2 regions of the Gulosibacter molinativorax genome follow, and region 2 is predicted to be linked to the other one. Evidence: riboswitches for the same ligand, from Rfam matches in the RefSeq annotation. Region 2 holds a riboswitch; the other holds the start of a gene.
The links. A riboswitch is a leader RNA that binds a small molecule or an ion and turns the genes downstream of it on or off. The one in region 2 is predicted to bind FMN.

Region 1 (3,401 bases), 700 kb from region 2:
ATTTGGTCCGCCGTCACCCCAACTCGGCTGCGCATTCTGCCACTCCGGCGCGATACCAGTTGGACGCACGAGTAACGCGTCCTCCGAGTAAGTCACTTCAGCATCCATAACCGGCTCGATGGACAAGGGCAGCGCTGAATTCTCCGTCCCGCCTCTCACGAGGCACACGTCTCCGCAATCTGACACGAATGACTCGAATGCGGCGTCGAGCGACTCACGGCGCCACGACGGCAGGTAACCGTGGTCGACCACACTGAAAGCGTTTACCGTGACGGTCGTGCGCGTTGCAGGACCGGTGAGAAAGTGCGCGGGAAGTTCCACGCTGTGTTTGCCCGGCAACAGTAGCCAACGATCGATCGCTGCCGGGTCGGCAGGGTGGATGCGCTGCCCGCGCGAGAAGTCCAGCGGCATCGTCGCGTCATATCCCGGTCTGTTGAACAGTTCGTTCGTTTCCCACAAGGGAAGCGGTTCGCTGATCTGCCACTGATCGTTAGTGTGGATCACCTCAACAATGTGCGCGAACGGCTCGCCAAGACAGGTGCCAGCTAGCTCGACGTCGGCGGCGGAGGGGTCGGAGTCGCCGTACGGAGTGCGGACTTCGACGACCGCGATTTCTGCTGCGGCATCCGACGCACCAAGGTCACTGATGACCGTATCCGCCAAGGCCTCTGCCTGCTCGAGTTCTTCGATGAACTGTGGGTAGATCGCGGGATCTATGCGCATGAACTCAGCCGTCATGTCGTGCGCTTTCCCGTATTCGCCAGCGCAGATCGCCTCCACCCAGGTAACGGCCGCGGCGGCTGGCGCGTCGCGCTGGGTATTCGACTCGGAACAGCCAGCGGCGCCGATCGTGGCTGCCACAGCGGCGACTGCGCCAATCCACCGACCGAAGCGATACAGCGGTTCTCTGTGATGCATGCCACCGAGAGTACCGGCCCTGTTTCGGACAAATTCTGTGCAGGAGTCTCGGCCTTGCGCGTTCCCACCCCGACGATCCCAACACGCAATGCGCGCGAAGACGTCGCGAGCGCATCCAAGCGTAATGAAACGACATTCACTATTGCGCTTTCGAAAGTGACCCGGTTACAGTAACCGCAGCAACATGCTCCGGGGTCGGTGTAAATCCGAACCGGCGGTGATAGCCCGCGACCGCTACTCGCGATTGATGCTTCGGCATCGAGAACGAGCGGCGTTGATCTGGTGGAATTCCAGAGCCGACAGTCAAAGTCTGGATGGGAGGCGCATGGCGGCACAATTGGGTGCCGTGTCTGGCGAACGATCACCGTGATTTTGGCGATCGGGAGCTGGTGTTCTTTCTCCCCGGTGCATTTCCAGCACCGGAAGGACACCACATGATTTTCAACTCGGCCACGATCGAGCGCACCGACACCGTCACGGGCGTGGATGCCGCAATGCGTCGCGCGATCGACCTCGCCTATCGCGGACCGGAGGCCGGCCCAAACCCGCGCGTGGGATGCGTGATCCTCGCGCCCGCGGCTGGCTCGGCGGCGAGCGACTCGTTCGCGCGCGACTCGTTTGCGCGCGACTCGTTTGCGCGCGATACACCCGCGCACGCCACTGCGCCGAACGCCGAGCGACGTATCCTCGGCGAGGGCTACCACCGGGGCGCCGGCACGGCGCACGCCGAGGTGGATGCGCTCCGCGATGCCCGCGAGCGCGGCGCCGATCTCGCGGGAGCAACCGCGATCGTCACCCTCGAGCCGTGCTCCCACACCGGCCGCACGGGGCCCTGCACCGAGGCACTCGCCGCCGCGGGCATCCGCGAGGTCATCTACGCCGTCGACGACCCGAATCCCGAGGCGGCCGGCGGCGCGACCTACTTGAGCGAGCAGGGCATCCGGGTTCAAAGCGGCGTCGGCCGCGACGAGGCCTTCGAGCTCGTGCGAATCTGGGCAACCTCGGTGCAGCTCGGCCGGCCCTACGTCACGCTCAAGCTCGCGACCACGCTCGACGGCAAGATCGCTGCCGAGGATGGCACGAGCCAGTGGATCACCTCCGCGGCGTCACGGTCTCACGCCCACGAGACGCGCTCGCGAGTCGGCGCCATACTCGTCGGCACCGGCACGGTCCTCGCCGACGACCCGTCACTCACCGCACGCGACGCCCTCGGCGACTCGCGCCCCCAGCAGCCGCTGCGCGTCGCCCTCGGAGAGCGTCCGGTTCCTCCCGGGGCCAGGATGCGCGGCTCGGCAGCAGAGTTTCTTCACCTCCCGACGCGGGATCCTCGCGAGGCGCTGCGCGCACTCGGCGAGCGCGAGATTCGCCATGTGCTCGTCGAAGGCGGCGCGAGCGTCGCCGCGGCGTTCCTACAGGCCGGACTGGTCGACGAGCTCAACACCTACCTCGCCCCGGTCATCCTCGGATCGGGCAAGAGCGCGGTCGGTCCGCTCGGCATCGAGACTCTCGCCGACGCCAGCCGCTGGCACACCACCGAGGTGAGCCGTCTCGGGCAGGACACCTTCATCCGGGCGGTCAAACTGCCAGCGGTCTCCGATGACCGCGACCCCGGCATCCGCGCCGAGTGCCCCGAACCCGACCTACTTTCCCGCAGCGACGTCGCCACCGAACGCGACATCGCCCTCAGCAACCCAGGAGCCTAATCATGTTTACCGGACTCATCGAAGAGGTCGGCACCGTCGTCGGCCTCGAGCAATCACCGACCCGGCCCGACGCGGTCATCACCGTCCAGGCCGCGACCGTCACCGAGGATGCGCGCCCCGGCGACTCGATTGCCGTCTCGGGCGTGTGCCTCACCGTCGTCGAGCTGCTGCCCGACGGCGCGTTCACCGCGGATGTCATGCCCGAGACCATCGACCGCAGCACGCTGTCGGGATTCCAGCCCGGCACCCGCGTGAACCTCGAGCGGGCCATGCGAGCGGATGCGCGCCTCGGCGGCCACATCGTGCAGGGTCACGTGGATGCGGTCGCCACTCTCGAGCGCCGCACCCCAGGCGAGCGCTGGGATGACCTGCGCTTTCGTCTCGACGGCGGCCTCACGCGCTACATCGCCGAGAAGGGTTCGATCACGATCGACGGCACCTCGCTCACCGTCACGGAAGTCGACGATGCGGGCTTCGGCGTCTCGATCATCCCGACGACCTCCGCTGCAACCACGATCGGGGCACTCGCCGTCGGTGATCGCGTCAACATCGAGGTCGACGTGCTCGCGAAATACGTCGAGCGCGCGCTGACGGCGCGGTTCGGGCAGCCCGATGACTACCAGCCGGCCCACCTCAAGAGCGCCGATTCCACTGCATCCGACACGACTTCATCCCGCACCAACGAGGGAGCAATCCGATGACCACCAACGAACTTCTCACCCGCGCCTTCGCCGAGCTACGCGCCGGCCGGCCCGTGCTCGTCGCCGACAGCGCGAGCCG
Region 2 (3,401 bases):
CCTGGCCAGCCTCGAAGACGACGTTCTTGCCCGCCTCGAGCGCCTGGTGCAGCTCGAGCGCGGTGTCGCCGACCATGGGGCGCACGCGCTCCGCGAACGGCAGCAGGCTGTCCGCGATCTCGTCGACCGAGAACGCGCGGCGGTTGTACGCCTTCACGAGCAGCTCGTTCTTCTGCACGAGCGCGCCCTCGATCTTCTGGCGCAAGATGCCCTCATCAAAGAGGTCCTGCATCCGAATACCGACGCGCGACATCTTGTCGGCGTAGGTCGGGCCGATGCCGCGACCGGTCGTGCCGATGCGGCGCTTGCCGAGGAAGCGCTCGGTCACCTGGTCGAGCGCGCGATTGTACTCGGGGATGATGTGCGCGTTGCCCGAGATCCGCAGCTTCGAGATGTCGATGCCGCGCTCATCGAGGTGCTCGAGCTCTTCGAAGAGCACGTTGAGGTCCACGACCACGCCGTTGCCGATCACCGGTGTCACGCCGGGCGAGAGGATACCGGACGGCAGCAGGTGCAGCGCGTACTTCTCGTCGCCAATCACGACGGTGTGGCCGGCATTGTTGCCGCCGTTGAACTTCACCACATAGTCGATCCGGTTTCCGAGCAGGTCGGTCGCTTTGCCCTTACCCTCGTCGCCCCACTGGGTGCCGATGATCGCAATGCCTGGCATGAACTCATCTCCTTGAGGAATGCATCCTTGATTACTGCGCCGTCAAAGACGCAAACAGGTCAACTCTACTGGGCGACGCCATCCAGCTTCTCGATAGCGGCCTCAGCTTCGGAGTCGGCGTCGCGCAAGAGAGCGGTGAGCCGCTCGACCTCGTCGTTCTCACCGATCGCCTCGGCGGCCCGGCGCAGCTGCCAGAATGATCGCAGCACGCCCTGGTTCGGCTCGTGCGACCACGGAATCGGCCCCTGGCCACGCCAGCCTGACTTGCGCAGCGCATCCAACCCGCGGTGATAACCAACTCGGCTGTACGCGTAGGCCTCGAGGATGCGGCCGTCGACGAACTCGCGCTGCGCCGCCTCGGCCCAGGCGAGGGATGATTTGGGATGCTTCTCGACGATAGCCGCGAGCGCGTGCTTTTCGCGGGGCAGGTGGCTGAGGTCATCGAGTACTTCGGGCTCTTCGTCGAGCCGCGTCTCGGGGATACCAAGGAGATTATTTGAAGTCATAGTTTCATTATGGCCAGGAACAGGTTAGGTTTCCTTTCAGTACACGTGCTCCGGGGTCGGTGAAAATCCGAACCGGTGGTTAAAGTCCACGACCCGCTGGTTTCGGCTGGCGGTTGATTCGGTGTAATTCCGAAACCGACGGTCATAGTCCGGATGGGAGGCGCGCGTGAGCTGCAGAACATCCGAGTTGGCTGGCCTGTAGCGACAACCACATTCGTGCCTTCCCTTGTCTTACCCACCTCCTCCGGAGCTGGAAGCAGAAAGACAATGGCACGAAATTCCCGCACCGACTGGTCGCGCATCCTGGCGCCGGTGCTGCTCGCGATCATCGTGGTCGCTGTTTGGGAGACCGCGGTGCGAAGCGGCGCCGTGAGCGCAATGTTCCTCCCCGCGCCGAGCGACTTGATCGCACGATTCTGGCTCGAGCTGACGCAAGGACCACTCCTCGACCACACTTGGCAGACGCTGATCGCCGCGCTGATGGGCACCGTGCTGGCGACGCTGGTCGCGGTTCCGCTCGGCTATCTCATCGCGCGAATCGACTGGGTCGACATGGCCGTGACTCCGTACGTCACCGCATCCCAGGCCATCCCCGCCGTCGCCGTTGCGCCGCTACTTGCCCTGTGGATCGGCTACGGCCTCACGCCGATCGCGATTCTGTGCGCGGTCGTCGCGTTCTTTCCGATGCTCATCACCACGACGATTGGCGTGCGTGCGCTGCCACAGGATGTGCTCGAGGCGGCTCGGCTTGACGGTGCGAACACGTGGCAATCGCTCGCGTGGGTCGAGGCGCCGCTTGCGATGCCCAGCGTGCTCGCTGGCATCCGCGCGGGTGTCGCGCTGTCGGTGACCGGCGCCGTGGTCGGCGAGTTCACGATGGGCGGCAAGGGCCTCGGCATGCTGCTCACGCTGTTTCGGGATGCGAACGACACCGAGGGGATGTTCGCGACGCTCCTCATGCTCGTGATCCTCGCGGTCGGGATGTTCACGGTGCTGCGGGTGCTCGAGTCGCTCGCGAATCGCCGCCAGCGACGCACCTCGAGCGACATGCGTCAGCAGCTGGATGCCGCATCCGAGAACGACCAAGTCATGACGGTGCCGCTGGTCGATGCGGCACCTCTCGATCGTTGAGTAGCGCCGAAGGCGCATATCGAAACCCACGCTTATTGAGTAGCGCCGAAGGCGCGTATCGAAATATCAAAGGAGCCCCAAATGTCCACCAACCGATTCCCCCGCGCGCTGAAGGCACTCGCGACGACGGCCGTCGCCGCCCTCGCCCTCGTGGGCTGCCAGGCGGGCTCGCCCGGCGCATCCGAAACCACGGGGGCAGCCGGAACCGGCGAGCCGCTGACGATCGGCTTGACCTACACCCCGAACATCCAGTTTGCGCCGTTCTATGTAGCGGAGGAGCTCGGCTACTTCGACGAGGCGGGCGTGAACGTCGAGCTGCGCCACCACGGCGAGAGCGAAGAGCTCTTCGGCGCGCTCAAGACCGGCGACGAGCAGCTCGTGTACGCGGGCGGGGACGAGATCGTGCAGGGCGTCTCGGGCGGAGTGCCCGTGCAGTCGGTTGCGACGCTCTACAACACGTACCCGGCCGTGCTGATCGTGCCCGCTGACTCGGATATTCAGAGCGCGGCCGACCTCGCTGGCCACTCGGTTGGCACGCCCGGCCCGTACGGTCAGACGTACTTTGCGCTGCTCGCGATGCTCGAGGGCGCTGGGCTGAGTGAGGCGGACGTCGACGTGCAGCACATCGGCTTCACGCAGCAGGCCGCGCTGTCGTCCGGCAAGGTGGATGCGGTGATGGGCTTCGCGAATAACGACGCGGTGCAGTTCGCGGCGCAGGGCATGGATGTGCGGGTCATCGAGGCCGTGGACTCTTCGGCTCCGACGCTGGTCGGGCCGGCTCTGGGTGCCGAAACGAGCGTGATTGCCGAGCGCGGCTCGGACGTGACCGCGGTGCTCGGCGCTGTGAAGCAGGCGATCGAGTACATCGCGCAGAACCCTGACGAGACGATCGAGATCTCGGCCTCGTACATCCCGACGATGACGACTCAGGAGCAGAAGGACGCGGCCCTCGCGACGCTCGAGGCGACCATCCCGCTGATGGAGGCCGACGGTGACCTGCCGTTGCTCACGAACAACCCCGACACGTGGGCCGCGATGACCGAGTTCATGCTCGAGGCCGGAATCATCACCGAGCCCGTTGCCCCCGAGGACGC

Region 1: another riboswitch for FMN. It lies ahead of ribD (bifunctional diaminohydroxyphosphoribosylaminopyrimidine deaminase/5-amino-6-(5-phosphoribosylamino)uracil reductase RibD); the one in region 2 lies ahead of GMOLON4_RS11455 (ABC transporter permease).

Annotation. Positions count from the first base shown of each region.
Region 1 is NZ_CP028426.1:1,793,725-1,797,125, forward strand. Features, by position in the region: gene GMOLON4_RS08460 (hypothetical protein) at 1-918, opposite strand, end outside; FMN riboswitch at 1,100-1,248, shown strand; gene ribD (bifunctional diaminohydroxyphosphoribosylaminopyrimidine deaminase/5-amino-6-(5-phosphoribosylamino)uracil reductase RibD) at 1,353-2,621, shown strand; gene GMOLON4_RS08470 (riboflavin synthase) at 2,624-3,322, shown strand; gene ribB (3,4-dihydroxy-2-butanone-4-phosphate synthase) at 3,319-3,401, shown strand, end outside.
Region 2 is NZ_CP028426.1:2,492,288-2,495,688, forward strand. Features, by position in the region: gene GMOLON4_RS11445 (adenylosuccinate synthase) at 1-670, opposite strand, end outside; gene GMOLON4_RS11450 (DUF3151 domain-containing protein) at 736-1,176, opposite strand; FMN riboswitch at 1,219-1,345, shown strand; gene GMOLON4_RS11455 (ABC transporter permease) at 1,444-2,307, shown strand; gene GMOLON4_RS11460 (ABC transporter substrate-binding protein) at 2,389-3,401, shown strand, end outside.